2 regions of the Aminomonas paucivorans DSM 12260 genome follow, and region 1 is predicted to be linked to the other one. Evidence: predicted binding sites of a transcription regulator. Region 1 holds the regulator's gene; the other holds the start of a gene.
The links. Region 1 encodes HrcA, which represses chaperone genes, less so after heat shock. Its sites were predicted from a motif close to TTAGCACTCNNTNNNANNGAGTGCTAA; they were not measured.

Region 1 (15,028 bases):
GTTTGACCAGCCGCTGCACCAGGGTCACCACTTCCTCGTCCGTCAGGACCGCATCGCGGCCCTTTTCCACCTGAGCCAGCTGGATGGCGGACTTCAACATGCGCAGGACAGACAAGGAAAGCTCGTCGCGGCGCTTCATGGCCGCGACGAGTTCGGACTGGACACGCTCCACCAGGGGGTCGCTCATCACACCGGCCTCTTGTTCCTGTTCCTGGCCGTGGCGGCCTTCTTCTTCTTCTTGATTTCGCTCGGCTTCTCGTAATGCTCGTGCTTCCGAGCCTCCCGAAGCACACCCACCTTGCGGAGTTCGCGCTTGAAACGCTTCAGCGCGTCCTCAATGGATTCGTTCTCTCGACGAACGACGGTGGTCATCCCTGTTCCCCCCTTTCTCTGCCACCTGCGCTATCCCGGCGGCCAATGGAACCGTCGGCCCGCAAGCACGTGAACGTGCAGGTGGGGGATCGTCTGCCCGGCTCCTTCTCCGCTGTTGATCACCAGCCGGTAGCCGTCCTGGTCCAACCCCAATCGAGCGGCAACCCGAACGGCTCCCGCCATGAGGCCTCCCCAGAGTTCCGGGGAGGGAGCCTCAGCGGCCCCGGACACATGCTGCTTAGGGATCACCAGCACGTGCACCGGCGCCTGGGGTCGGAGATCGTGGAACGCGAGGACGTCGTCGTCCTCGTAAACCCGCTCCGCCGGGAGTTCCCCCGCGAGGATGCGGCAAAACAAGCACGTACCGCTCACGAAGACCCCCCCTGAAGTCGGACGTCCTCGTATTTTATCCGACTGCCCGGTCTCGCACAATAGCCGCAGCCCACACCCGAACGGGGGCGGCGGGATGGGTCCGGCTCAGCCGCTCCAGGTGGGGGAGCATCCAGGGGGACACCCCCTCCCGCCGGATCAGGCGAAGCAGGGCCACCCAAAGGGCCGCATCCTCCTGGCGGAAGAGGCGGATCAGGTCGGAGACGTCGGGGAGCCCCGTTCCGGCGGGCCAGTTCTGGAGGGCCAAAGCCGCCACCTCCGGGCTGGGGTTAGTGAGGAAGGGGCGAAGCCACTCCCTCCGTTCTCCCCCCGTGGAGGCCCCCGTGACCCGCCCCCGGAGCCACCGGATCACCGAGAGGGCCTCCGAGGGGGCGTAGGCCCCGCCCCAACGGGACAGGGCCCGGGCAAGCCCCCCCTCGGGGTCCGCTCCGGGGAAAAGGGAAAGCACCCGGCGGAGGGACTCCGGATCGGGCCTCTCTCTGTTCAGGTGCTCCACCAGGGCCTTGCGGGCATAACCCGGGTCGGGGCTGCGGGCCAGCTCATCCAGGGCCAGGAGGACCACACCGGGGTGGCGGCTCTCCAGGCGCCGCTTCAGAGAGGCCCGAAGGGCCTCCTCCCGAGCGGCGACGCGGCGCCCCAGGATCTGGCGGAAGTGCATCTCCGCCCGGTCCAGGGCCTCCTCCACGAACCGATCCCGGGCGGGAGACCTCTGGGTGTCCTCCGCGGGCCGCCTTCGGGCAAAGGAGGCTCTTCCGGAGCGCCAGAGGCGCTGCAATCTCCCCACGAACCTTCCGGGATCCCACCAGGGGGTTCCGGAGGTCCCCCGGCGCCCTCGGGACGTCCGAGGCCTCTCGACGGGTCGGGAGGGCACCCCTACAGAGGGGGCTTGGATGGATTCCTTCAGGGACATGTAGGCTCGGGTGATCTCCGCGAACCTTCGGGAGTGCTCCGGCCCCGCCACGTCGGGGTGGTAGGTCCGGGCCAGACGGCGGAAGGCGGATTTGACGTCCTCCCAGTCGGAACCGGGGGGCAGCCCCAGGGTGCGGAAATCCATCTCCAGGCTCACGATCCCACCACCCGCTCCAGGTCCAGGATCAACCGATCCAGCACGTCCAGGGCCTCCTGGCTCAGCCCCTCCTCCTCCCCGCGAAAGAGGCGGAACTGCCCCCACAGAGAGGAAAGGCGCTCCTGGTGGGCCGGATCCAGGGCCAGGCTCAGCCGGACGATGCGATCCTGCCGAAGACGCAGTTCCGCCTCCAGGTCCACGGAACCCACATCCCCCCGCCCCTCCAGGGCCACCACCCGGCGGCTGGTGCCGCTGCGCTGGAAGACCTCCACGGTGAGCAGGCCGCTGCCGTCCACCTTGAAGAGGATCTCCACCCTCTCTCCCTGGCAGGCGAAGGGCAGGTCGATGCGCTGAAGGATCCGCCCCGCGTCCCGCAAGGGACCCTCTCCCTGGACCACCGTGAGGACCAGGGGGCCCGCTTCTCGGGCCCAAAGCTCCTGCCGCGCCTCTGCGGGAAGAGGGGTTCCCCGCGCCAGGAGAAGGCTCACCGAACCGTCCGCCTGGGCCAACCCCAAGGGCTGGCTCAACACGTCCAGGAGGAGCCGTTCCCGTCCCTGTCGGGCGAAGAGGGCGGCCCCCAGGGCCACCGCCTCGTCGGGACAGGCCCGCAGGTGTTCCGGCTCCGCCACCCGTTCCGCCAGGCGCTGTCGCAGGAGGGGGATGCGGCTGCTCCCCCCCACGAGGAGAAGTCGATGGGGACGGTGCCGCCGGAAGAGGCGCTCCACCAGCCGAAGGATTTCGTCCAGCACCGGGGAAATGAGGCGTTCCAGGTCCTCCCGCTGCACCGTCACGGGCTCGTCGGAACCCCATCCCTTGGGGGGAACCCAGAGGAAGGTTCGGGCGTCGGAGAGGGCAATCTTCACCTGTTCCGCCTCCCGAAGCAGGTGGAACCACCGGGGGTCCTCGAAGCTGGGAGCCCCCCCTCCCAGGCGCCTCCAGAGCCACTGGGCCAACCGACGGTCCAGATCGTACCCCCCCAGGTCGCTGCGCCCCAGACTGTCCAGGACCTGGAAGACCCCGTTTTCCCCCTCCACCACCGAGAGGTCCAGGGTGCCCCCCCCGAAGTCCAGTACCAGGAAACGCCCCTGGGGACCCACGGACAGGGTGGCGGCGGTGGGCTCGTTGACGATGCGGATCTCCTCGAACCCCGCCTTTCGGGCAGCCCGGGCCAGGGCGCCCCGTTCCGGGAAGCCGAAGTGGGCGGGCACCGCCAACACGCCGGAGCGGACGAAGCTGCCCAGGGAGGCCTCCGCGTCCTCCCGCACCAGGGAGAGGAGGGGGACCAGGAGGTCTTCCGCCCCGTAGGCGTGGCCGCCGCTTCGGGCCACCCAGTCGGTGCCCAGCTTGCGCTTCACGTCCCACCAGGCCCGGCCCGGAGAGGTCAGGGCGACGCGGGCCGCCTCCTCTCCCGCCACCAGGTCGCGCCCCACCAGGGCGACGTAGGAGGGAGTCCTCCAGCGCCCCCACCGGTTGGGCAACACCCGAGGAGAGCCGCCGGGGGGACAGTGGGCGGCCAAGGCGTACCGAGTTCCCAGATCGATGCCGATGACAGGTTCCTTCAGGTCGCTACCCTCCTCATGCCGTTTCGGACCTCATGGTAGCACGTCCTCTTCCGGTCCAGGACGGGGTTCGTCCCCCTCCTCCGGAGACCGGTCCCGAAGGACCCCGTCCCGCACGGACCGGGGGACCAGGCACCCCAGGGACCCGGCGGAAACACTCATCCGCCCCCGAACCCGGACGAAGGCGGGGCAGAGACCATCCCCCTCCCCCTCCGACGCCCGCTCCACCAGGACCTCCACCTCCCGTCCCAGGAACCGGGAGGCGAACCGGTCCAGCAGGGTCCGTCCCAGCCCCAGGGCCCGCTGCACCCGCTCCCGAAGGGCAGCGGGGTCGGGGCGGGGCCAGGCGGCGGCGGGGGTTCCGGCCCGGGGGGAATAGGGGAAGACGTGAAGCCTCCCCAGCTCCAGGGTCTCCACCAGGTCCAGGGTGTTCCGGAAGGGCACCTCCTCCTCCCCGGGGAAGCCCACCAGGAGATCCGTGCTGACGTGCAGGTCTTCCCCCAGGCGTCTGCGGGCCGCTTCCACCAGTCGAGCAAAGGCCGCGGCGGTGTAGCCCCGGCCCATGCGGTCCAGGACCCCGTCGTCCCCGCTCTGTAGGGGCAGGTGCAGGTGAGGGCAGAAGATCTCCGTCTCCCCCAGAACATCCAGGAGGGATTCTCCCAGACCGAAGGGCTCCAGAGAACCGAAGCGGAGGCGCACAAGCCCCTCCACCCGGGCAAGCCGCTTCACCAGCTCCCCCAGATCCGTGCCCCGATCCCTTCCGTAGAGCCCCAGGTGGACCCCCGTGAGGACCACCTCCCGGCACCCCGAGCCCACCAGCCCCCGCACCTCCTCCAGCACGTCCTCGGGGGGGCGGGAGACGGAACGTCCCCGAACCCGGGGGACGATGCAGTATCGGCACCCGTGGGAGCACCCGTCCTGGACCTTCACGAAGGCCCGGGTGTGACGACAGGTCCGGGAGAGACGCAGATCGTCCCAATCCTCACAAACCCCCACGTCCCGGCGGTTCAGGAAGGGGACCTCCTCCCCGGCCCGGAGGCGGCTCAGGAGGTCCGGGATCGCCGCCTTCAGACGGTTGCCCACCAGGTGGTCCGCCCCCAGACGTCGGGCTTCCCGGGGGTCCGCCTCTTGGGCCCAGCAGCCCGCCGCCACCAGGATCGCCCGGGGATGGCGACGACGCAGGCGGCGCAGCTCCTGCCGCACCTTCCGGTCCGCCACGGCGGTGACGGTGCAGGTGAGCAGCACCACCCCGTCCAGGTCCTCCGACGAAGGGTCCACCAGGATCGCCCCCCGCTCCGCCAGCTCCGAGGCCAGGGCGTCCCCTTCGTACTGATTGGTGCGACATCCCAGCACCACGAACCCCACCCGGTAGCCCGCCAGGGAAAGGGAGGAAGTCATGGGGTCTTTCGGGCCTCCCAGGAGAGGCGCAGGGCCCCGCAGGCCGCCGCGGCGGCAGTGGAGGCCCGAAGGATCCGGGGCCCCAGACCCACCGGGACGAATCCCTTCGCCCTCAGGGTCTCCACTTCCTGGTCCGACCAGTCCCCCTCGGGACCCACGGCCACGGCGGCGGCCTCCACGGGAAGACACCGTCCCAGGGGGACCGTTCCGGGGGCCAGAAAGGCCCCGAAGCGGGAGGGAGGCAGCGTCGCCTCCTCCAGCTCCCGGACCAGTACGGGGGGATGGAGCGTCGGGGGACGGAGGGAGCCGGACTGGCGGGTGGACTCGTCCAGGATCCGCCGCCAGCGGGAGAGCTTTCCCTCCTCCCGGCAGGATTCCAGGCGAGGGACGGAGCGCTCGCAGGCCAGCAGGCGGATCTCCGCCACCCCGAACTCCGCGGCCATGCGCAGCAGAGGTTCGAACTGGTCCGCCTTCAGGAGGGCCACGACCAACACCACCCGAAGGAGATCCGGGGACTCCGGCACCCGCTCCACCTCCTCCGCCTCCACCCGTCCCGCTCCCAGGCGCAGGCGCAGGAGGACCCGCCCCTCCCCGGACAGGCCTTCCAGCAGGGCTCCTTCGTACCGGCGGAGCACCCGGGTCAGGTGGTGGGCCTGGGCCTCGTCCAGGAGGTAGCGCCCCTCCCCGAGGAGGGTGCAGGCCTCAAGCCGGATTCTGGGCTGCAACACCCCACCACTCCCCCCGGGCACGGTCCTCTGCGGGATGAAGCCCCGCCTCCTCCAGTGCGGCGAGGAAGGTCTGCTTCTCCGTCCCCAGCAGCCCGGAGAAGAGGGCCCACCCCCCGGGCTTCAGGACCCGGCGCACATCGGGCAACAGCTGCAGGAGGGGTTCCAGGACGATGTTGGCGGTGAGCAGATCCACGGGCCCCGCAAAGCCCCGGAGCAGGTCTCCCTCCTCCAGACGCACCGCCCCCCGGAGATCGTTGAGGTCCAGGTTCTCCTCCACCTCCGCCAGCACCGCTCCGTCCAGGTCCCGAGCCACCACCGAGGCCGCCCCCAACTTGAGGGCCCCCAGAGAGAGGATCCCCGAGCCCGTGCCCACGTCCACCACCGAGTCTCCGGACTTCACCCGGGTCTCCATCAGCTCCAGGACGATCTGGGTGCTCTCGTGGTACCCCGTGCCGAAGGCGCTTCCGGGCTTCACCACCAGGGGGATGCGCCCCGGGGACTCCTTGCCCCGATGCCAGGGGGCCAGGACCACGAAGCGGCTTCCCACCTCCAGGGGGGGGAAGGCCTCCTCGCACTCCCGGTACCAGGGCTGGTTCTCGATGCGCCCCGTGTCCTCCACCTTCACCTCCGGCCAGGGCTCCAGGGCCTGACGAAGGCGCATCTGCCAGGTCCCCAGGTCTTCGTTGGAGCGAAAGTACGCCCGGACCCGAACCCCCTCGGGGAACTCCTGCACCTCCGAACCGATGCTCCCCGCCAGATCCACCGCCGTGGACAGGATCTCCTCCTGCCCGTTGCCCCCACGAAGGGTGATGTACCACCAGAAGCTGTCCATCCCGCAGGCCTCCCTTGAGCTTCCCACCCAAAATGAAGGGGGGAAGCGCTCTTGCGCTTCCCCCCGATTCTACACGCGGCGGCTCCGGCCACCTACCCGCCGAACCACCCTTTCAGCTTCTCCAGGATGCCCTCCTCCTGGCGCACCGAGACCTTCATCTCCTGGGCCAGGGCCTCCAGGAGCCCCCGCTGGCGCTCCGTCAGGTTCTTGGGCACCTCCACCCGGACGTGGACCAGCAGGTCCCCCCGCCCGCCGCCCCGAAGGCGGGGCATTCCCTTGCCCCGAACCCGGAGCACCGACCCGGGCTGGGTGCCCGAGGGCACCTCCAGGGTCTGGGGGCCGTCGAAGGTGGGAACCTGGACCTCGCACCCCAGGGCCACCTGGGGAAACGCCAGGTTCACCCGAACGTGCAGGTCTGCCCCTTGGCGCTCGAAGCGCGGGTCCGGGGTCACCTCCACCAGCAGGAAGAGGTCCCCGGGAGGCCCGCCCTGGAACCCCGCCTCCCCCTCTCCGGTCATGCGCAGCCGGGTTCCCGTGTCGATGCCCGGGGGGATGCGCACCTCCACCTTGTGGGGCACCCGGACCCGCCCCTGGCCCTTGCACTCCTTGCAGGGGCTGGAGATCACCTTCCCCTGCCCCTTGCATCGGACGCAGGGCGTCACCTGGACGAACTGGCCGAAGGGGGTCCGCACCGCCTGTTCCACCTGCCCCCGGCCGCCACAGGCGGGACACGTCTCCACCTTGGTCCCCGGTTCCGCTCCGGTGCCCCCGCAGCGGGCGCAGGCCTCCCAACGGGGGATGCGCAGCTCCCGCGACGCCCCCCGGTAGGCCTCCTCCAGGGTGACCGTGAGGGTGGTCTCCACGTCTGCCCCCCGACGGGGGGCGTTGGCCTGCTGGGCCCGGGTCCGCCCCCCGCCGCCACCGCCGAAGAGATCCCCGAAGAGGTCCCCGAAGAGGTCTCCGAAGGGGTCTCCCCCGGCGCCTCCGAACCCTTCGAAGGGGTTGCCCCCCGGAGGAGCGTCCCCCACATAGCCGAACTGGTCGTACTGGGCCCGTTTGGAGGGATCGTTCAGGACCTCGTAGGCCTCGTTGATCTCTTTGAACTTCTTCTCCGCATCCCCGTTCCCCGGGTTGGCGTCGGGGTGGTACTTGCGGGCCATCTTGCGGTAGGCCTTCTTGATGTCCTCCGGCGTGGCCTCCCGGGTCACCCCCAGGATGTCGTAGTAGTCCTTCTTACCGGGAGTCGCCACGAATCCTCACTCCCTAGGCCTGCCCCGCGTCGTGGAACTCCGCGTCCACCGTGGGACCGGCGGCCTCGTCCGAGGCACCCCCTCCGGGGGGCGGGGTCTCGCCCTGCTCCGCCTGGGCCTTTTCCTGGGCGTGGGCGTAGATCTTCTCGGAGATGCCGTGCAGAGCCTGGGTCAGCTCCTCCAGGGCCTTTCGGATGGCTTCTGCGTCTTCCTTCGCCAGGGTCTCCCGCAGGGCGGCGATCTTCTCCTCCACGGGGGTCCGCTCCTCTGGGGTGAGCTTGTCCCCCAGGTCCTTCAGGGTCTTCTCGGCGTTGTAGGCGAAGCTCTCCCCCTCGTTGCGGGCCTCCGCCAGCTCCTTTTTCTTGTTGTCCTCGTCCTCATGGCTCTCCGCGTCCTTGCGGAGCTTGTCGATCTCCGCCTCCGAGAGCCGGGAGGACTGGATGGTGATGTGCTGGGCCTTGCCGGTGCCCTTGTCCTTGGCGGTGACGTTGACGATGCCGTTGGCGTCCACCTCGAAGGTCACCTCGATCTGGGGGATCCCCCGAGGGGCGGCGGGGATGCCGTCCAGGAAGAACTTGCCCAGCTCCACGTTGTCGTTGGCCATGGGCCGCTCCCCCTGGAGCACCCGGACCTCCACCTGGGGCTGGCTGTCCGCTGCGGTGGTGAAGACCTGACTCTTGGAGCAGGGGATGGCGGTGTTGCGCTCGATGATCTTGGTGAACACGCCTCCCAGGGTCTCCAGACCCAGGGAAAGGGGCGTCACGTCCACCAGCACGATGCCGCTCTTCTCCCCGGAGAGCACCGCCCCCTGGATGGCCGCCCCCACGGCGACGCACTCGTCCGGGTTGATGCCCTTGGTAGGCTCCTTGCCCAGCAGCTCCTTCACCTTCCGCTGTACCGAGGGCATGCGGGTGGAGCCTCCCACCAGGAGGATCTTGTCCACCTGGGAAGCCTCCAGGCCCGCGTCCGCCAGAGCCCGCTTGGTGGGACCCACGGTGCGCTCCAGCAGGTCCTGGGTCATGTCCTCGAACTTCGCCCGGGTGAGGGTCAGCTCCAGGTGCTTGGGGCCGTTCTGGTCCGCGGTGATGAAGGGCAGGGAGATGGTGGTCTCCGTCATGGAGGACAGCTCCACCTTGGCCTTCTCTGCCGCCTCCCGGAGGCGCTGGAAGGCCATGCGGTCCTTCTTCAGGTCGATGCCCTCGGCCTTGCGGAACTCCTCCGCCATCCAGTCCACCACCCGGAGGTCCCAGTCGTCCCCACCCAGCAGGTTGTCTCCGGAGGTGGCCAGCACCTCGAAGACCCCCTCGCCCACGTCCAGGATGGACACGTCGAAGGTTCCCCCGCCGAGGTCGAACACCAGGATCTTGTGGTCCCCCTCCTTGTTCACCCCGTAGGCCAGGCAGGCGGCGGTGGGCTCATTGATGACCCGAAGCACCTCCAACCCCGCGATGGTGCCCGCGTCTTTGGTGGCCTGGCGCTGGGCGTCGGTAAAGTAGGCGGGACAGGTGACCACCGCCTGGGTGACCGTCTCCCCCAGGTACTCCTCCGCATCCCGCTTCATCTTCTGCAGGATCATGGAGGAGATCTCCTGAGGGCTGTAGTTCTTGCCGTCGATGAGGGTCTTGTGGTCCGACCCCATCTTGCGCTTGATGGAGATGATGGTGCGGTCCGCGTTCACGATGGCCTGACGTTTGGCCAGCTGCCCCACCAGCCGCTCCCCTTCCTTGGTGAAGGCCACCACGGAGGGGGTGGTGCGGTTGCCCTCCGCGTTGGGGATGACGGTGATGTTGTCCCCTTCCTTGACGGCGACGCAGCTGTTGGTGGTTCCCAAGTCGATGCCGATGACCTTTGCCATGGACAATCCCTTCTTTCCTCTCGCGAAAGAGATGAGTTTCTTCGATGTGGTTCCGTTTTTCACAGATCCGGCCGGCCCCCCTCAGGCGGCTGCGCCTCCCGGGCCGACCCGTGGCTCCTTCACGGTTTCCCGAGGTCAGGCTCCCCCCTCGTGCCGGGCCACCCGGACCCGGGCGGGGCGGATCACCTTCCCCCCCAGGAGGTACCCCCCCTGAAGCTCCTGGACGATGGTCCCGTCCCGGTCCGGGTCGGAGGTGGGCTCCACCCCCACTGCCTCGTGGAGGTTCGGGTCGAAGGCCCCTGCAGCGTCGATGCGCGCCAGGCCCAGGGATTCCAGGGCTCCCACGAACTGCCTTTCCACCATGGAGATGCCCTTGAGGAGGGAGGCGTCCGCCCCCTCCAGGGCCTGCAGGGTCCGACCCAGGTTGTCCAGCACCGGCAGGAGCAGCTCCACCGCCCCCTCCGCCGCCAGCTTGCGGTCCCGGGATCGGTCCCGTTCCACCCGGTTGCGGTAGTTGACGAAATCCGCCTTGTTCCGGGACGCCTCCTGCAGAAGGTCCTCGTAGTCCTGCTTCAGCTTGTCATGGGCCTCCTCCAGTTCCCTGAGGCGTCCTTCCAGCTCCGCCTTGCCGTGCCCCCTGCTGTGCCCCTTGACGGGCTCCTGCTCCGGGGCCGGATGCTGCCCCGAGGTTTCCGGGTTCTGTCCCTTCATGTCACTCCTCCTGAAACGAAAGGGCCGTCAGGGCCTCTTCGAGGACCGAGATGACCCGTTCGTAGTCCATCCTTCGGGGACCGATGATCCCCAAGATGGCGCGGTTGTCCCGGTGCACGCTGGAAGCCAGCACCAGGGAGCATTCCTTCATCTCCGGCACGTCGCTCTCCTCGCCGATGACCACCTTGACCCCCTGCTCCAGGGAGCAGCGGGCCACCATATCCGCCAGGCCCGATTCCTGTTCCAGGAGGGACACCAGAGCCTGGAGTCGCCCCAGATCCTGAAAGTCCGGCAGGTTGAGCATCTGGCTCACTGTTCCCGTGAAGACCCGGGGAGACGCGGCGGCGAGGATCTCCTCCAACGCCCCCAGGGCCACCCGACAGGAGCGGGAGAACTCCTCCAGTTCGTGGAGGAGGTACTGCTGGAGCACCGTGCGGACCTCCTCCCAGGTGCGACCGGAGGTGGCCAGGTTGATGCGCCGAGAAAGCTCGTCCAGGGCGTCCTGGGACAGATCGCAGGGAAGGGTCACGGTGCGATGGTGGATCAGTCCCCCCTGGAGCACTACGATGACCAGGGCATGGGCGGTGTCCAGGCGCAGGAAATCCACCCGCTGGAGGCTCATCTCCCGAAGGGGCGCCAGGGCCGCCACTCCCACATATTGGGTCAGGCGGCTCAACAGGTCCGAGGCGACGCTCAAGGAACCCTCCAGGTCGTTCCGGTGGTCCCGCAGGGATGCGGGCCACTCGAAGCCCCCCGCCCCGGCGATGCGTCTACGCTGAAGCACCGAGTCCACGTAGAGGCGGTAGGCCCGGGTGGTGGGGATCCGCCCCGCGGAGGCGTGGGGCTGGGAGAGAAAACCCAGGTCCTCCAGGTCGGACATCTCGTTGCGGATGGTGGCGGCGCTGTGGCCGGTCAGGTAGCGCTTGGAGACCGTCCGGGAACCGACGCTCTCGCCGCTTCGGATGTACTCGTACACCACCGAGAGGACCACTTCCAGCTGCCGTTCCGTCAGCATCCCCGCCACCCCCTCCGGGTCGCTAGCACTCTTTGCGGTCGAGTGCTAACACCTCATGGGACGAGGTAAGGGTACCAGCCTCCCCCCTCCATTGTCAACACAGGTCAAAGATCCCCCAAAACCGAGGGTAGTAGAATGAGCCAAACGATTGCCCACTGCGCAAGGAGGACTGGATGTTGATCGAGATGGAACGAACGGAACGAGCGGAGTCGCCCCCCACCCGGATCCTGCTGGTGCGACACGGGGAGTGCGCGGGCAACAGGGAAGGGCGCTTCCGCGGGCGGGTGGACTTCCCCCTCAACGAGACGGGACTCGCCCAGGCCCGTGCCCTGGCGGGTGCCCTGAAGTCCGTCCCCCTGGACCGGATCTTCACCAGCCCCCTCCTTCGAGCGAGACAGACAGCGGACTGCCTGGCGGAGGGGCGAGACCTACCCGTGGAGGTGCGGGAGGGGTTCACCAACGTAGCCCTGGGCCCCTGGGAGGGTCGACTGAAGGAGGAGATCGCCCAGGAATGCCCCGTGGAGTGGTCCCTGTGGCTGCACCACCCCGAGCGACTTCGCCTGCCCCAAGGGGAGACCCTGGGGGACGTGGCGCGCCGGGCCCTCTCCAATCTGGAGCACCTGGTCCGGACCTACCCGGGGTCGACCTTCGCCGTGGTCACCCACCGCACGGTGCTCAAGCCTCTTCTGGCGGCGTGTCTGGGCATGGCGGAACCCAGCTTCTGGAGGACCCACGTGGAAACCGCTTCCATCAGCCGCCTGCGCCACACACCCCGGCAGGGCTACTGCCTGACGGGTCTCAACGACACCCACCACCTGGAGTCGTTCCAGAGCGAATGGATCTGAAGGCGCTGAGGGATTAGGTCTATCGGCCTGTTTTTGTTGCGCAACTCTCCAAACCCCTTCTCGGGAAGGACAAGGCCTTCCCTCCCCCCTTCCCAAAGAGATTCATCAGGTATACCTTAGCCCCACCAAAGCGCGAAGCAGTTTGGACCCTCCCTGTGATCCCTTGTCGGAAACCCCCTCGCCCCCCTTCGGGGGGCGAGGGGGCCGAAGAAAGGAGGGTAGCCTTCGGGGCCACAGACCGGGTCGCTCCTTCCCGTTTTCCTCTCACGAAAGGGGTGTTCGTCCATGTCCTCGGAACCCTGCGAATGCAAGAAATGGTACATGAAAGTCCCCCACACCTTCACCATCCTGTTCCTTCTCATCGTCCTCTGCGCCGTGGCCACCCATTTCCTTCCGGCAGGAGAGTTCCAGCGAGTGGAAAACCCCGCCACCGGAAAGATGGCCGTGGTGGCGGGCACCTACCACCACGTGGATCCTTCTCCCGTGAGCTTCTTCAATACCTTCATCGCCGTCCAGAAGGGCATGGTGGATGCAGCAGCCATCTCCTTCTTCGTCTTCCTCTCCTACGCCTCCTTCTACACGGTCCTGAAGACAGGGGGGCTCCACGCCTTCATCGGCTGGCTGCTCCGGGTCATGAAAGGCAAGGAGATCGTCATCATCCCGGTGTTCATGTACGTCTTCGGACTGGCCGGGGCCATCTTCGGCATGTTCGAGGAGACCTTCGGGTTCATACCCCTCTTCGTGGGCTTGGCCATCGCCATGGGATACGACGCCATCGTGGGGATGTGCATGGTGGTGGTGGGGGTGGGCATCGGCTTCTCCGCCGCCTTCCTCAACCCCTTCACGGTGGGGCTGGCCCAGAAATTCGCGGAGATTCCGCTATTTTCGGGCATGGGATTCCGCATCGCCTCCTGGTTCGTCTTCATGACCTTCTCGGTGATCTGGGTCCTCCTCTACGCGCGAAAGGTCAAGAAGGACCCCACAAAGAGTTACGTCTACGGGGTGGATATGGGGGCCCTGAAACTGGACAACGAAGAACTGATGAACTCCAAGTTCCACCCCCGGGACATTTCCATCATGCTCCTGGTGGTCCTCTTCGTGGCCCTGCTGGTCTGGGGGGTCATCAAGAGGGGCTGGTACTTCGACGAACTGGCGGGGCTCTTCGTCATCATGGGCATCCTCTGCGCCGCCGTGGCGGGCTGGGGCCCCGACAAGATCGCCGAATCCTACGTGGAGGGCTTCCGGGACATCGTCTTCGGCGCTATGGTCATCGGCCTCTCCCGAGGCATCCTCATCGTCATGCGGGAGGGCAACATCATCGATACGGTGATCTACGGCCTGTCTCTACCCCTGGCCAGCTTCCCCGCCTGGTTCTCCGCCCAGGGGATGCTCTTCGTACAGACCATCGTCAGCTTCTTCATCCCCTCGGGATCCGGCATGGCGGCCACCACCATGCCCATCATGGCCCCCCTGGCGGACCTACTCGGCTTCACCCGCCAGACTGCGGTGCTGGCTTTCCAGTACGGGGACGGGTTCTCCAACATCTTCTTCCCCACCACCCTGTGCCCGGTCATCTGCTCCATCGCCAAGGTCCCCCTGGAGAAGTGGTGGAAGTTCTTCACCCCCCTGTTCCTGGCCCTGTACCTTCTTCAGATGATTTTCATCGGCCTTGCGGTCTCCATGGGGTACCAATAGGTCTCTTTACGGAAGGCGACAAACCGGGACGACGGTTCCACGGCGGGGCGGGGATTCCCCGTCCCGCTTTTCCCGAAAGGAGGCGTCTGCTTTGGAACGACTTGATCTGTTGCTCCTCGGGGGAACCCTGGTAGACCCTCGAGGAGGGACCTGCCGTTTGGGTTCCTTGGGCGTCCGGGGAGGGCGCATCGTCTTTCCGAAAGGGGAAAAGCCGGAGGCGACCCGGGTCCTGGACGCCTCCGGCCTCCTGGTGGCACCGGGCTTTGTGGATCTGCACATGCACGACGAGGAAAGGGAGGACCCCCACACGGTGGAGCGAGCGCTGCTCCTCCAGGGGGTCACCACCGCCCTGGCGGGAAACTGCGGCTCCGGCCCCCTGCTGAAACGGATCCGCCCCCATCGCACCTCCCCCTGGCTCCACCTGGGGTACCTGACGGGACACCGGGCCCTGCGGGAGGAGGTGGGCCTGACGGACGTGTACCTCCCCGCCTCGCCGGGACAGATCGACGCCATGAAGGCCCTGCTCCGAGAGGAGCTGCGCCAGGGCTCCTTCGGCCTCTCCTTCGGCCTGGAGTACGCCCCCCACACCTCCTCCGAGGAGATCCGAGCCCTGGCGGAGGAGCTGCGCCCCTTCCCCCACCGCTGGATCCCCGTGCACATCCGCTACGACGGCCCCCGCTGCCTGGAGGCGGTGCAGGAGGTGCTGGATCTGGCCCTGGAGACGGGGCTGCGCTTCGACCTCTCCCACTTCGGCAGCATGACCGCCTTCGGCTTCACCCGCCAGGCCCTGGAGCTGGTGGAGGCGGCCTGGGAGAAGGGAGCGGACGTGACCCTGGACTGCTACCCCTACGACGCCTTCTGCACCCACGTGGGCTCCGCGGTGTTCGACCCGGGATTCGAGGAGCGTTGGGGCAAGGGGGTGGAGGCTCTGGAGGCGGGAAGCGGCAGGTACCGGGGACGGAGGCTCACCCCGGAGACCTTCGCGGAGCTGCGGCGGGACGACCCGGAGGCTCTGGTGATCGCCCACGTGCTGAACGGTTCGGAGGTCCGGGAATGCCTGCGCCATCCCCGGTGCGCCCTGGCCTCCGACGCGGTGCTCCACCAGGGGCAGGGACACCCCCGTGCGGCGGGGACCTTCCCGCGGGGCCTTCGGCTTCTGCGGGAAGAGGGACTCTCCTGGCCCGAGGCGATCCGCCATGCCACCTCCCTCCCCGCGGAGATGGGCTGGCTCGACGCGGGAAGGCTGGAAGAGGGGGCCCCGGCGGACCTGGTGGTCTTCGACCCGGAGCGTCTTGTGGACCGGGCCACCTTC
Region 2 (15,028 bases), 720 kb from region 1:
CGCAGATCCGGAAGAGGAAGCGCCGGAGGATCTCCGTCCCCTGTTCCGTGTGGGCCACCTCGGGGTGAAACTGCAGCGCCCCGATGCGACCGTCCCCCATTTCGAAGCCCGCCAGGGCACCCCCTTCGCTGACCGCCACCGCCCGAGCCCCCGGAGGCAACCCGGTGACCTGATCCCAGTGGCTCATCCAGACCTGCAGGGAAGCCGGCAGCCCCTCCAGAAGCGCCGAGGTCTCCGAAGCCCGTTCCACCCGGGCGCGGCCGTACTCCGCCGCCCCCGCCCGTTCCACCCGTCCCCCCAGCTGGTGGGCCAGCATCTGCATGCCGTAGCAGATCCCCAACAGGGGGATCCCGGACCGCAGGAGCCGTTCGTCCAGCCGAGGCGCGTCGGGCTCGATGCAGCTCCGGGGACCTCCGGAGACCACGATCCCCTTGGGATTGCGCCGCAGGACCTCCTCCGCATCGCTGTCCCAGGGAAGGATCTCGCTGTGCACCGACAGCTCCCGGATGCGCCGGGCGATGAGCTGGGTGTACTGGGACCCGCAATCGAGGATGACGATGTTGTCGTGAACCTCCATACCCAAGCGCCTCCCGTATCTGGTGTGGGGCCATGCGGCCCGTTCGAGTATGCCACAACCCCCCGACCCCTCCAAGGGAACCGGGGGAGGATCAAAAAAGCCCCCGCCCGAAGGCGGGGGCTTCCGGTGACGAGGGGAAGGATCTAGTCGTAGTCGCCCATGCCGCCGCCGGGCATTTGGGGCATGTCGCTCTTCTTCTCGGGCTTGTCCGCCACCAGCACATCGGTGGTGAGAAGCATGGCGGCGATGGAACCGGCGTTCTGCACGGCGCTCCGGGTGACCTTCACCGGGTCGATGATCCCGGAGACGATCATGTCCACATACTCGCCGGTGGCCGCGTCGAGCCCCTCCCCCTTCTTCAGGGTGCGGACCTTCTCCACCACCACGTCGCCCTGGAGTCCCGCGTTGCTGGCGATGAGGTGCAGGGGCTCCGTGAGGGCCTTGCGGACGATGCTGGCACCGGTCTTCTCGTCGCCCTCCAGCTTGGCGATGAAGTCGTCCAGAGCGTTGGCGCTGGCCACCAGGGAGACGCCGCCTCCGGGGACGATGCCTTCCTCCACCGCCGCGCGGGTGGCGTTGAGGGCGTCCTCGATGCGGTGCTTCAGTTCCTTCTGCTCCGTCTCCGTAGCGGCACCCACCTGGACGACGGCCACGCCGCCCACCAGCTTGGCCATCCGCTCCTGGAGCTTCTCCTTGTCGTACTCGGAGGTGGAATCCTCCAGCTCCTTGCGGATCTGGGCGGCCCGATCGCGGATCGCCTGGGGATCCCCGGCGCCCTCCACGATGGTGGTCTCTTCCTTGCCCACCCGAACCTTCTTGGCCTTGCCCAGCATGGACAGGTCGGCGTTCTCCAGCTTGATGCCGATCTCCTCGCTGACCACCTTGGCGCCGGTGACCACGGCGATGTCCTGAAGCATGGCCTTGCGGCGGTCGCCGAAGCCCGGGGCCTTCACGGCCACCACCTGCAGGATCCCCCGCAGCTTGTTCACCACCAGGGTGGCCAGGGCCTCGCCCTCCACGTCCTCGGCGATGATCAGGAGGGGCTTTCCGGTCTGGACCACCTTCTCCAGTACCGGGAGCATGTCCTTCACGTTGCTGATCTTGCCGTCGTGGATGAGGATGTTGGCGTCGTCAAGGACGGCCTCCATCCGGTCGGGGTTGGTGATCATGTAGGGGCTCACGTAGCCCTTGTCGAACTGGAGGCCCTCCACCATCTCGAGGGTGGTTCCCACGGTCTGGCTGTCCTCCACGGTGATGACCCCGTCCTCCGTGACCTTGTCCATGGCCTCGGCGATGAGTTCCCCCACCCGCTTGTCGTTGGCGGAGATGGAGGCCACCTGGGCGATCTTGGCGTGCTCCTTCACGGAGATGGCCTGCTTCTTCAGCTCCTCCACCACCACGTCCACGCCCTTCTCGATGCCCCGGCGAAGCTGCATGCCGTTGGCGCCGGCGGCCACGTTCTTGAGGCCTTCCCGGATCATGGCCCGGGCCAGCACGGTGGCGGTGGTGGTGCCGTCGCCCGCCACGTCGTTGGTCTTGGAGGCCACTTCCTTCAGGAGCTGGGCCCCCATGTTCTCAAAGGGATCCTCCAGCTCGATCTCCTTGGCGATGGTGACGCCGTCGTTGGTGATGGTGGGGGAGCCGAACTTCTTCTCCAGCACCACGTTGCGCCCCTTGGGGCCGAGGGTCACGCCCACGGTATCGGCGACCTTGTTGACGCCCTTCTCCAGGGCACGGCGGGCTTCTTCCTTGAACAGCAGCACTTTCGGCATGGTGGTCTTGACCTCCTTAGAATTCCTGTAGGGTTTGCGGGGTCGTCGGGACTACTTCTCGACGACGGCGAGGACGTCCCGCTCGCTGAGGATGAGGTAGTCTTCCCCGTCGAACTTGACTTCCGTCCCGGAATACTTGCTGTAGATGACCCGGTTCCCCACCTTGACCTCCATGGGGAGCTTCTGGCCGTTGTCCAGCACCTTGCCGGTGCCCACCGCCACCACTTCGCCCTCCACGGGCTTTTCCTTCACGGTGTCGGGCAGGACGATGCCTCCCTTGGTCATTTCTTCCTTGTCCACGGCCTTGACGACCAGACGGTCGCCCAGCGGCTTCAGCTGCATGATGCAATCCCTCCTCATACAGGATGTGGTTTCGTGTTAGCACTCACGTCGACCGAGTGCTAAACCTTCCGGGCCAAAGTCTAGGCAAACCCCCTTCTTCCCTCAAGGGGAATCAGGGCGATTCTCTCCGAATAGGCCGCCTGATTTTCCGGGCAAGCTCCTCCGAATGACTTGTTTTGATGTTTTTTGACTTAGGCGTTCAGCTCCCAGGAGGGGTCGGGGGCGAAGGTGACGTCGCAGCGGATGCCCCGCCGGAAGGAGGAGTAGCCCGCCGCGGCGATCATGACCCCGTTGTCGGTGCACAGGTCCCGAGGAGGGAGGTACACCCGCCATCCCCGGCGCGCCCCTTCCTCCTCCAGCCCCGCGCGAAGAGCGCTGTTGGCCCCCACTCCCCCCGAAAGGGCCACCTGGCGCACCCCGGTCTGCTCCACCGCGACCCGGGTCTTCTCCAGGAGGGAGGCCACGGCGGCCCGTTGGAAGGAGGCGCACAGGTCCTCCACCGGAACGGGAAGACCGTCCTTCTCCAGCCGCTTCAGGACCCAGAGCACCGCCGTCTTCAGACCGCTGAAGCTGAACTCCACCACCCCGGAGCCGGAGAGGGGCACCGGAAGGGGAAAGGCCTCCGGGTTTCCCGTCGCGGCAAGACGGTCCACCACGGGCCCCCCGGGATAGCCCAGGCCCAGGAGCTTGGCCACCTTGTCGTAGGCCTCCCCCGCCGCGTCGTCCCGGGTTCCCCCCAGAACCTGGTAGTCCCCGAAGGCCCGCACCAGCAGGATCTCCGTGTGCCCTCCGGAGACGATGAGGCAGAGGAAGGGAGGCTTGAGGTCCCCGTGGGCCACCACGTTGGCGAAGAGATGCCCCTCCAGGTGGTTCACCGACACCAGGGGCACCTCCCAGGCCTGGGAGAGGGCCTTGGCGGTCATGACCCCCACCAGGAGGGATCCCATGAGGCCGGGGCCGGAAGTGACCGCCACCAGGTGCAGCTCCCGGGCGGGGTTGCGGATCCCCGCCCGATCCAGGACCTGGTGGAGCAGGGGAAGGATGGCCTCCTGGTGCTTGCGGCTGGCCAGTTCCGGCACCACCCCTCCGTGGGGCGCATGGTCCTCCACCTGGCTGGAAAGCCCTGCGGCCAGGACCCGCCGGGGGCCCTCCAGGACCGCCACGGCGGTGTCGTCGCAACTGGTCTCGATGCCCAGGGTGAGAAAGGGATCCCCGGCAACCAAAGTCAATGGGAACAGCCCCCGCAACCGCCGCAGGAGCCTCCGCAGGAACACCCTTTGCCCCGGCGACGCTCTCCCGCCTCGTGGATCAGCACCTTGCAGCGGCACTCGGGACAGCGGCTTGCGTGATCCTCCGATTCGAAACGGTGTCCGCACTCGGCGCAACGATAGACGTGCATGGTTCCTCCTCCTTCGGTCCTTTTCCCCGGGTTCCGCCAACCCGCCTCGTCCGCCCTACCGGACGGGGACATCGAAGGACACCCCGTCGTCCCCGTATCCCAGGACCACCACGCTCCCGGGCTTCAGCTTCCCCGGCACCGCCACCGCCAGCACCGCGTCGGTGCCGCTGGGCAGATCCCCCTGGGGCAACCGATCCGGCCGGGTGAGCACGTCGGCGCTCGTGACGCGGTGGTCCCCCACCCGAAGCCTGGTGGGGTCGAAGGTCATGGGCTTGGCGGTGACGAACTGCACGGCGAACAAAGTCTTTCCTCGTACGGCATCGCTGCCGAAGTGGCGGCCCTGGTAGCGCAGCCATTCGGGGGAAAACTCCGCCTTCGCCAGGGCCTCCGAGAGGGCACGGTCCACCAGGACGAACTGGAACTGAGCCCGTGCCCCCAGAACCATGTCTCCCAGCCGTTGCCCCTCGTGGAAACACACCGCGGTGCGCCGCTCAATCAACCGATTCAGGGCGGCCTCGTCCATCCCCGAAGCCGTCGCGGCAAACCCCAGACACAGCATCCCCGCCAGCAGGAGACACCCTTTCCCTCGAAACCGTTTCATGCCTCACTCCACCCCTTTCTCCTTCGGCGGGTCCTTCCTCGCGGCGCCGCGAAGCCACCCCCACTCCGGCGACCCCGCCGCCCACGTCACCCCTCCGTACAACCCCAGGGCCAGGAGAAACGCCCCGCCCAACCAGGCCGCCCGAAGCCCTGCCCCCGCCTCCAGAGGATACGCCCAAAGGGTGCGGAAGAGGAAAAGCCCCGCCCCCAGGACCAGGCAGCAGCCTCCCTGTCGCAGGGCCCACCGGGGTTCGAAGAGCACCAAGGGGTAGCCCAGGTCCCGCTGGAGACACCGCACCCCCACCCAGGCGGCGCCGGAGAAGGCCAGAGAGGTCCCCAGGGCCAGTCCGGCGTAGGACAGAAACGGCATCAGGGCAGCCCCTGCGGCCAGGTTGGCCGCCACGGTGAAGCCCGTCACCTTCAGGGCCGCCCGGGGGAGGCCCCGGGCGTAGAGGGCCCGCATGATCACGGTGGTGCAGGCCATGCCGGGAAGCCCCAGCCCGTAGAGGGCCAGGGCCTTGGCGGTGGCGTCCCAGGCCCAGCCGCCGAAGGCGCCCCGCACGAAGAGCAGGTGGACCACTTCTCGGGAGAAGAAGAGCAATCCCAGGGAGACCGGAAGCACCACGAAGAGGTTGAACCGAAGAGCATCCCGAAGGAAGTCCCGGAAGCCCTCGCGATCCTCCGGCTTCTGCCGGGAAAGGAGGGGCAGCACCGCCTGGGAGATGGCGATGACGAAGAGCCCCAGGGGCAGCTGGAGGACCCGATCTGCGTAGTTGAGCACCGAGATGGCCCCCCCCTCCAGGAAGGACCCCAGCATCCGGCTGATCACCGGATTGAGCTGGTTCAGGGAGAGCCCCGCAGCGTAAGGCAGGAACAGGGCCATCATGCGGCGCAGTTCCGGGTTGTCCCGACGGGGGACGGCGGGAAGGAGGGGCATCCCCATGCGGGCTGCCCAGCCCCACTGGAGGAGCATGTGGCAGCTCCCCCCCAGAAGGACCGCCCCCACCATGCCCCACAGGGTGGGGTTCGGGTACAGGGCCAGAAGGCATAGAATGAAGGCCAGGTTGCTCGCGGCGGGGGCCACCGCGGGGACGAAGAAGCTGTCCAGGCTGTTGAGCACCCCCATGGCCAGGGCCCCCACGGAGACCAGAAGCAGGAAGGGGAAGAGCCACCGGGTGAGGGTCACCGCCAGGGCCCGGTCCTCCGGGGAGAACCCCGGGGCCATGACCCCCACCAGCAGGGGGGAGGCCAGGATCCCCAGAAGCACCACCCCGGTCCCCACCGCCAGGAGCACCGAAAGGGCCTGCCGGGCCAGGGCGTGGGCGGCGGGTCGCCCCTCCTCCTCCAGCGTGCGGGTGAACACCGGTACGAAGGACGCCGACAGGGCCCCCTCCGCCAGAAGCTGGCGGGACAGGTTGGCCAGGGTGTAGGCCACGTAGAAGGCGTCCAGCTGTCGCGTGGCGCCGAAGAAGGCGGCGGTGAGCATCTCCCGCACCAGGCCCAGCACGCGGCTGGCAAAGGTGCCCAGCATCATCCGAAAGGCGTGGCGCACCATGCGGGTCATGGAAGCGGACATGAAACGACCTCCCTGCGGGCAGAGGGACGAAAGGAGCACGAAGGATGACGACGGAGCTGTGGGGTGTGGGGCAGCCCCTTCGAGGGGACGACGGGGCAGGGGTCTTCGTGGCCTCTCGGCTGGCAAGACGCCCCCCCGAGGGGTTGCGGGTGCGGGTCTGCGAGACCGTTCCGGACAACTACCTGGCCCTGCTGCTTCGAAACCCTCCGGAGCTGCTGCTGGTGGTGGACGCCGCGGACCTGGGCCTTTCTCCGGGGACTTTGGTCCGCCTGGAGTCCCCCACGGGGGGAGAGACCATCTTTTCGGGGACCCACGACTTTCCCTGGGACGCCCAGCTGCGCTCTCTGCGGGATCGGCTCCACCTGATCTTTCTTCTGGTGCAGCCCCGGGACCGGGACCTTCGCGTGGGGCTCTCTCCGGAGGTCCGCCGGGCCTGTCTGCACCTCACGGGGCTCCTTCGCCGGGGCAGGTGGGACCGCCTTCCCCCGATGGAGACGCTCCCGGCCGCAGGGGGCTACCACGAAAAGCGGTCTCCCAGGTAGAACTTCCGGGCGATCTCGCTTTCCGCCACCTCCTGGGGGGACCCCTCCACCACCACCTGCCCCTGGTGGATCAGGAAGGTCCGGTCCGTGATGGCCAGGGTCTCCCGGACGTTGTGGTCCGTGAGCAGGATCCCGTAGCCCTTGTTGCGCAGACCCAGGATGATCTGCTGGATGTCGTACACCGCGATGGGGTCGATGCCGCTGAAGGGTTCGTCCAGGAGGAGGAAGGAGGGCATGATGGCCATGCACCGGGCGATCTCCACCCGACGCCTCTCCCCCCCGCTCAGGGCGTACCCCGGGGCGTCCACGATCCGATGGAGACCGAACTCCTCCACCAGATGGTCCGCGGTCTCCCGGCGCTTCTCCTCGTCGTGGCCGTTCTCCTGCAGCACCAGCTCCAGGTTCTCCCGCACCGTGAGGCGACGGAACACCGATGCCTCCTGGGGGAGGTACCCCAGACCCAGCCGCGCCCGGCGGTACATGGGCAGATGGGTGATCTCCCGATCCCCCAGGAGGACCCGCCCCGCGTCGGGGTAGATGCGCCCCACCACCATGTAGAAGGTGGTGCTCTTCCCCGCCCCGTTGGGGCCAAGAAGGCCCACGATCTCCCCCTCCCGGACGCTCAGGGAAACGCCCCCCACCACCCGACGCCCCTTGTAGGACTTCTCCAGACCCTGCACCTCCAGGGTTTGGGGCGGACGGGAAACGGTCACGGTTTCCCCTCCTTGGGAAGGGTGAAGACCAGCTGGGGGTTCCCCAGGGCCTCCAGCCTTCGGGTGTCCAGGTGGAGCACCAGGCTGTCGGCGGTGACGGTGCGGTCGGCCTGGATCGCCCGGGCGTTGCCCGAAACCACCACCGTGCCCCGCTCCTTGGAGTAGATGCCCTTCTCCCCCCTCAGGCGCACCGGCTCCCCCTTGGCGCCCCGGAAGGTCCCCTCGAGGGAACCCGTGGCCTCCAGCTCCGCTACCCGTTCTCCCGCCAGGCGTCCCCGCACCCCGGAGGCGGATAGGACGATGCCCTGACTCGGGTCCTCGTACCGTCGGACCCCCTTGGCCCAGAGGACGTCTCCATCCCGCCCCACCTCTTCCGCCTCCAGGCGGTAGGCGGTGAAGGAGGCATGGACGCCCTGCCTCGCCAGGTAGGCCTTGCCCCCCAGGGTCCACCGGAGGAACCCGGCGGAGAGCTGGTCCTTGCCTCGGTGGAGGCGCACGTTCCCCGTGGCCTCCAGGATCTGCCGCGACCCCTCCGTGGAAAGCAGCAGCTCGTCGCTGTCCACGGAAAGCCCCTCCCGGGGGAAGACCCCCTGGACCTTGCCCTGAAGGCGGAAGGTCTTTCCTTCCAGGAAGCCCTGCCCCTTGAGGGCGCGAAGGTCCGCCCCTCCCTTGAGGAGTCGGACGTTCCCCGTCGCCTCGATGCGTTCCGTGGCGGGGTCGAACCGAAGCTGGTCCGCCGTCAGCCGCACCTCCGACGAGGGAGCCGGGGCCGCCCACGACACCCCGGACCACACGAGGAGAACCCACACCGCCATCCCTGCCAACGCCCGCCGGCCCATGCCCCCACTCCCCTTTTCTCGACACAAAAACGGCGGCCCGACGGTTTCCCCGCCGCGCCGCCGCTATTCTACCATCCAGGAATCGGTCCCACTCCCTTAGGCGGGGAAGAGGGTCTCGGCGATCTGCACCGCGTTGAGGGCCGCGCCCTTGAGCAGGTTGTCCGACACCACCCACAGGGCCAGGGCTCGGGGAAGGCCGGTGTCGCGGCGGATCCGCCCCACGTACACCGGGTCGGTGCCCTCCGCCTCCCGGGGCAGGGGATAGACGCCCCGGGCCGGGTCGTCCGCAAGCTGCACCCCCGGGGCATCCGCCAGGATCTCCCGGGCCCGCTCCGGGGAGAGGTCCTCCCGAAACTGGGCCACCAGGGCTTCCCCGTGTCCCCGGAACACGGGAACCCGCACGGTGGTGCTGCTCACCGCCAGATCGGGAAGGTGGAGGATCTTCCGGGATTCCCGCACCATCTTCCACTCCTCCTCCGAGACCCCCTGGTCGTCGAAGGCCCCGATGTGGGGCAGCAGGTTGAAGGCGATGGGATGGGGGTATACGGAGGGGGTCCCCTCCCGTCCCTCCAGGACCGCCCGGGCCCCCTCCTCCAGCTCCGCCACCGCCACCGACCCCGTCCCGGAGACGGACTGGTAGGTGGCGGCGGAAAGGTACTCCAACCCCGCCTCCCGATGCAGGGGGGCCAGGGCCACCAGGGCCTGGATGGTGGCGCAGTTGGGGTTGGCGATGATCCCCCTGTGCTTTCGGGCGTCCTCCCCGTTCACCTCCGGCACCACCAGGGGCACCTCCGGGTCCATGCGCCAGGCGGAGCTGTTGTCCACCACCACCGCCCCCCGGCGGGCCGCCTCGGGGGCCCAGCGACGGGAGGGGCCGGAGCCCGCGGAGAACAAGGCCAGATCGACCCCCTCGAAGGCCTCCTCGCAGACCTCCCGCACCGGGATCTCCTGCCCCCGGAAGGGAAGGCGCCTGCCCGCGGAGCGGGAGGAGGCCAAGGGCACCAGCTGGTCTGCGGGGAAGCCCCGTCGCTCCAGCACCGCCAGCATCTGGCGCCCCACCAGGCCCGTGGCGCCCAGCACCGCCACCTTCATCAGAACGCCGCCTCCTCGATGAAGTGGTCGTGCAGCGCCCGCACCGCATCCTCCGCCCGGGTGGCGGCCACCACGCAGGTGAGGGCCAGGGAGGTGGAGGCGATCATGTCGATGTTGACCCCTTCTTCCGCCAGCACCTGGAACATCTGGGCGGGCATCTCCGGGTGGTTGGCGATCCCCGCCCCCACCACGGAGACCCGGGCGATCTCCGTGTCGAAGCTCACCCCCTGGGCTCCCATCTCCCGGTTCATGGCCCGGCAGGTCTCGATGGCCTGATCCAGGTTCTCCTTCTTCACCAGAAAGCCGATGTCGTTCACCCCGCCGCGCATGCCGTTCTGGATGATCATCTCCGCCCCCACGCCCTTCTCTGCCAGGTCCGAGAAGAGCCGGGCCGCCACGCCGGGGATGTCCGGCACCCCCAGGAGGGCCACCTTGGCCACCTTCGCGTCGTGCACCACCGCCTTGATGACGAGACCCTCGCTCACAGGATTGCTCACGACCCACGTCCCCTCCTCTTCCACGAAACTGGACGCCACGTACAGAGGCACCTCGTACCGCGCCGCCAGTTCCACGCTCCGGGCCTGAAGCACCTTGGCCCCCTGCACGGAGAGTTCCATGCACTCCTCATAGCTCAGTTCCTTCAGCTTCCGGGGGGACCGGACCACCTTCGGGTCCCCGGACATGATCCCCGTCACGTCCTTGAGGATCTGGCAGCTCTGGGCCTTCAGGGCCCCCGCCAGGGCCACGGCGGAGAGATCCGAGCCTCCCCTGCCCAGGGTGATGACGTCCCCGGACTCGGTGATGGCCTGGAAACCCGTCACCACCGGGACCACCCCCTCCAGGGAAGCGTCCTCCACCGCCTGGGCCTCCACCCGGAAAAGCCGTCCCTCCGTGGGGAACCCCTTGGCCTTGAATCCCGCCTGGAGGGCGGTGAAGGAACGGGAGGGGACCCCCTCCTGCTGGAGGGCCAGGGCCAGAAGCGCCACGCTCTGCTGCTCCCCCGTGGCCAGAAGCTGGTCGATCTCCCGCCCGCTGCCGTAGTAGGACACGTCCCGGGCAAGGGCCAGAAGGCGGTCCGTGGTGCTCCCCATGGCGGAGACCACCACCGCAACCCGGAACCCCTCCTCCCGGATCCCCCGGATGCGGCAGGAGACCTCCTTCATGCGCTGAGGGTCCGCCACGGAGCTGCCCCCGAACTTCAGCACCGTCAGGGGGCGACCCTTCCAGTCCATCACCCCTTCCCCCCGGAAGCGACGCCCTGGGACGACGAGGCCTTCTCGAAGGGAAAGGTGCGCTGCACCACCGCCCCGGAGCCGTTGCCGTCCAGCACGAAGAACTGGGAGCGCACTCCGTGCTCCGAGAAGGTGCCGCACAGGGTCTCCGCCACGCGACGGGGACGCCCCTTCACCAGGGCCACCACGCTGGGACCGGAGCCGCTGATGGCCACCCCCAGGCAGCCGGGAATCTCCCGAACCCGATCCATGATGACCTCCCCCCCGGGGAACAGCTTCGCCCGGTAAGGCTGGTGAAGCCGGTCGTCCATCCCCCAGGCCAGGAGGTCCCACTGTCCCGTGGCCCAGGCGGCGGTGAGGAGCGCCGCCCGGCCCAGGGTGAACACCGCGTCCCCGAAACACACCTGTTCCGGCAGGGCAGCCCGGGCCTCCCGGGTCTTCACCTGCACGTCCGGCACCGCCACCACCACCAGAAGGTCCTCCGGCAGGGCAGGCAGGCGGACGGTGCGAAGCTCCGAGCCGTCCCAGCAGCTCACCACCATCCCCCCCAAATAACAGGGGGCCACGTTGTCCGGATGCCCTTCGATCTCCACCATGGTGCGCAGCAGCTCCTCCCGGGGGAGGGTCAGGCCGTTGAGTTCCTGGGCCAGCAGCACCCCCGCCACCACCGCGCCGGCGGAGCTGCCCAACCCCCGATAGAGGGGGATGACGTTGTGGGATCGCAGGGCAAACCCCGTCCCCGCCACCCCGAAGCGGCGACAGGCGATCTCGTAGCTGCGCACCACCAGGTTCCGGCCCGGGTCCGCCAGCTCCAGGGCCCCCTCGCCGATGGCCTCGCTGCGGTATTCCCCCTCCGGGAGGCGTTCCGTCACCTCGAAGAGGTTGTACAGAGACAGGGCCATCCCCAGAGTGTCGAAGCCCGAACCCAGGTTGGCGCTGGTGGCGGGGGTCCGTACCGAAAGCAGGGGGACGCTCATTTCCCCATCACCTCCAGCAGGGCCTCCCGGGTGTCGTCGATCTCCCGGAAGGTGGGGGCGTTGCGAAGCGCCGCATCGGGATCCTTCAGCCCGTTCCCCGTGAGGACCATGGCCACGCGGATGCCCTGGGGCAGCTCCCCTCGGGAATGGAGCAGGCGCAACCCCGCCAGGGGGGCACAGGAGGCGGGCTCCGCGAAGAGCCCCCCCAGACGGGCCAGATCCCTCTGGGCCGCCAGAATGGCCTCGTCGGTCACCGCCTCGAAGAAACCGTCGCTTCGGCGCACCGCCCAGCGGGCCTTGGAAGCGTTCACGGGATGGCCGATGCGGATGGCCGTGGCCACCGTCTCCGGATCGTCCACCATCCGCCCCAGCACCAGGGGGGCGGACCCGGCCGCCTGAAAACCCGCCATCCGGGGAACCCGGGTGGAGCGCCCCAGACGCCGGTACTGTACGAACCCGGACCAGTAGGCGGTGATGTTCCCCGCATTGCCCACGGGAATGGCCAGCCAGTCCGGAGCGTCTCCCAGGACGTCGCAGATCTCCCAGGCGGCGCTGCGCTGCCCCCAGAGGCGGTAGCGGTTCACGGAGTTCACCAGGGCCACTCCCCCCTCCCCCGCCACGGAGCGGGCCAGTTCCAGGGCCCGGTCGAAGTTGCCCCTCACCGCCAGGACCTGGGCCCCGTACAGGAGGGCCTGGGCCAGCTTGCCCATAGCCACCTTCCCCGCGGGCAGCAGGACGTAACAGGGAAGGCCCGTACAGGCGGCGTAGGCCGCCGCGGAGGCGGAGGTGTTCCCCGTGGAGGCACAGATCAGGGCACGAGCCCCTCCCTCCAGGGCCTTGGCGACGGCCAGGACCATCCCCCGGTCCTTGAAGGACCCGCTGGGGTTGCATCCCTCCACCTTGGCCCACAGGTCGATGCCCAACTCCGCCCCAAGGCGAGGAAGGTGCACCAGGGGAGTTCCCCCCTCCCCCAGGTCGGGACGAGGGGTCTTGGGCCCCAGGGGAAGAAGGGCTTCGTAATGCTTCAGAATTCCACGCATCGCTTCCACCTCCTACGATGAAAGAAGACACCCCCGAGGGGGTTCGGACAGGATGGATCGAACATGTAGAAAACGACCCCGCCTCCATTGCTGGAGACGGGGTCGCCGCGGTTCCACTCCAATTCCCGATCCGGTGGATCGGGCACTCGCACGCCCGGTATCGGGGGCTGCCGTGCGCCTTTCCCTCAGGCTAGGCCGAGGCTCGACGCCCGCTCCGGGGTGATCTTCCCGTCGGTCCGGCAGGAGGTCTTTCAGCCACGAACCTCCCTCTCTGAAGCCGGATGACGCCGGTACTCGTCCCTTCCTCGCGTTGCGTCCCCGCCGTTTCGACGGGGCGGAAATTGGGTGGATTTATACTCCCTGGGTCGAGATTTGTCAACCGCCGGGGCACGAGGAGGGGCAATCGGACATGACGACACCCCCGTCGTCCTCCTCGCCCCAGGATCGGCGCCTCCCGTCCTCCCTTCCAAGAGCCTCCCTGCCCGTTGTCTCCCTCAAGGAAAGCCCCCGTCCAAAAGAGATTTTTCCACCACTATTCATCAATGAGTACTGAAATAAGCATAACTACGTAGTTTTATTGACAAGTTCTTCTGTTTGAATCACACTCTGCGGTATTCCATCTTCAAGGAGGTCGGCAATCATGCGAGAAGGCATCCTGGCCCACGTGGGCCGCACCCCCCTGGTGAGGCTCAAGAACGCCTCCCCCAACCCGAGGGTGACCCTGTGGGCCAAGCTGGAGCTGTGCAACCCCAGCGGTTCCCTGAAGGACCGCGTGGCCCTGCACATGATCGAACAGGCGGAAAGGAGGGGAGAACTGCGCCCCGGGATGACCCTGGTGGAGGCCACCAGCGGCAACACGGGCATCGCCCTGGGCATGGCCGCGGCGGTGAAGGGCTACGGCCTGAAGATCTTCATGTCCGAGGCCAAGACAGTGGAGCGCCGCAAGATGCTCCGCTACTGGGGAGCGGAACTGAACCTCACCACCCGGGAGGACCCGGACAGCCACATCTGGGCCGCCAAGGCCCTGGCGGAGGCGGAGCCGGGGCGCTTCTTCTACATCAACCAGAACGAGAACCCGGACAACGTGGAGGCCCACCGTCTGGGCACGGGGACGGAGATCGTGGAGCAGTCCGGGGGCAAGGTGGATGCCTTCGTGGCGGGCTTCGGCACCGGGGGATGCCTCATGGGCGTGGCCCAGGCCTTTCGGGAAAAGGGCGTGGGGGCCCGCATCGTGGCGGTGGAACCCGTCCCCTCCCGGGGGAGCATCGACGGCCTGAAGCATCGGGACGAGGCTTACCAGCCCCCCATCGCCGACCGCAGCTTCTTCGACGAGACGAGGGGGGTCACCCAGGAGGAGGCGGTGCGGGCCGCCCGGGCCATCGCCGTCCAGGAGGGCATCGTGGCGGGCATGTCCTCCGGGGCCACCCTCCACGCCGCCCAGGAACTGGCCCGCACCCTGGACCACGGGAACATCGTGGTGCTCTTCGGCGACCGGGGGGAGCGCTACTTCAGCACCCCCATCTTCGGGGAGGCATAGAGGCCAGATTCCCTTCCGGTTCCGCCCCTTCTGGTCCGTTCCAGAACGCCCCGACGCCGCCTCCTCCCTGGTCCTACCGGGAAAGGGGCGGCTCCCCTATGGTGTCCCCGACACACCACAAGGAGGGGATCGCCATGACGGAAAAGGGAACGCCGAAGCTGAAGGACGGACTGGCCCGCATGCTGGTGGGCGGGGTCATCATGGACGTGACCACGGCGGAGCAGGCCCGCATCGCCGAGGAGGCAGGGGCGGTGGCGGTGATGGCCCTGGAGCGGGTGCCCTCCCAGATCCGCAAGGAGGGCGGCGTGGCCCGCATGGCGGACCCGGCGAAGATCCGGGAGATCCGGGAGGCCGTTTCCATCCCCGTGATGGCCAAGGCCCGGATCGGACACTTCGTGGAGGCCCGCATCCTGGAGGCCCTGGGGGTGGACTTCGTGGACGAGAGCGAGGTGCTGACCCCGGCGGACGAGGAGCGGCACATCGAGAAGACGGGCTTCACCACCCCCTTCGTCTGCGGAGCCCGGAACCTGGGGGAGGCCCTTCGGCGCATCCACGAGGGAGCCGCCATGATCCGCACCAAGGGCGAGGCCGGCACGGGGGACGTGGTGGAGGCGGTGCGCCACATGCGGGCCATCACGCGGGAGATGGACGCCCTTCTCGTGGCCCCGGAGAGCGCCCTGGAGGGCCTGGCGGCGGAGTACCGGGTTCCCGAGGAGCTGCTTCGCCTCTGCCGGAAGACCGGACGCCTTCCCGTGGTGAACTTCGCCGCCGGAGGCATCGCCACCCCCGC

Region 2: groES (co-chaperone GroES) is a predicted target of HrcA. The motif match lies at 2,728-2,754, and genes of this name have one in related genera.

Annotation. Positions count from the first base shown of each region.
Region 1 covers NZ_CM001022.1:1,095,676-1,110,703, reverse strand. Annotated here, with positions in the region: gene APAU_RS05085 (GatB/YqeY domain-containing protein) at 1-187, opposite strand, end outside; gene rpsU (30S ribosomal protein S21) at 187-372, opposite strand; gene APAU_RS05075 (histidine triad nucleotide-binding protein) at 403-744, opposite strand; gene APAU_RS05070 (J domain-containing protein) at 779-1,828, opposite strand; gene APAU_RS05065 (Hsp70 family protein) at 1,825-3,369, opposite strand; gene APAU_RS05060 (MiaB/RimO family radical SAM methylthiotransferase) at 3,421-4,785, opposite strand; gene APAU_RS05055 (RsmE family RNA methyltransferase) at 4,782-5,513, opposite strand; gene APAU_RS05050 (50S ribosomal protein L11 methyltransferase) at 5,488-6,345, opposite strand; gene dnaJ (molecular chaperone DnaJ) at 6,438-7,595, opposite strand; gene dnaK (molecular chaperone DnaK) at 7,609-9,450, opposite strand; gene APAU_RS05035 (nucleotide exchange factor GrpE) at 9,586-10,161, opposite strand; gene hrcA (heat-inducible transcriptional repressor HrcA) at 10,163-11,176, opposite strand; gene APAU_RS05025 (histidine phosphatase family protein) at 11,350-12,021, shown strand; gene APAU_RS05020 (YfcC family protein) at 12,343-13,716, shown strand; gene APAU_RS05015 (amidohydrolase family protein) at 13,808-15,028, shown strand, end outside.
Region 2 covers NZ_CM001022.1:1,811,804-1,826,831, forward strand. Annotated here, with positions in the region: gene guaA (glutamine-hydrolyzing GMP synthase) at 1-577, opposite strand, end outside; gene groL (chaperonin GroEL) at 721-2,349, opposite strand; gene groES (co-chaperone GroES) at 2,401-2,691, opposite strand; gene tsaD (tRNA (adenosine(37)-N6)-threonylcarbamoyltransferase complex transferase subunit TsaD) at 2,883-3,920, opposite strand; gene APAU_RS13545 (FmdB family zinc ribbon protein) at 3,917-4,090, opposite strand; gene APAU_RS08645 (hypothetical protein) at 4,146-4,691, opposite strand; gene murJ (murein biosynthesis integral membrane protein MurJ) at 4,695-6,266, opposite strand; gene APAU_RS12630 (hydrogenase maturation protease) at 6,311-6,808, shown strand; gene lptB (LPS export ABC transporter ATP-binding protein) at 6,781-7,521, opposite strand; gene APAU_RS08665 (LptA/OstA family protein) at 7,518-8,360, opposite strand; gene APAU_RS08670 (aspartate-semialdehyde dehydrogenase) at 8,457-9,452, opposite strand; gene APAU_RS08675 (aspartate kinase) at 9,452-10,684, opposite strand; gene thrB (homoserine kinase) at 10,684-11,661, opposite strand; gene thrC (threonine synthase) at 11,658-12,701, opposite strand; gene APAU_RS08690 (PLP-dependent cysteine synthase family protein) at 13,342-14,238, shown strand; gene pdxS (pyridoxal 5'-phosphate synthase lyase subunit PdxS) at 14,373-15,028, shown strand, end outside.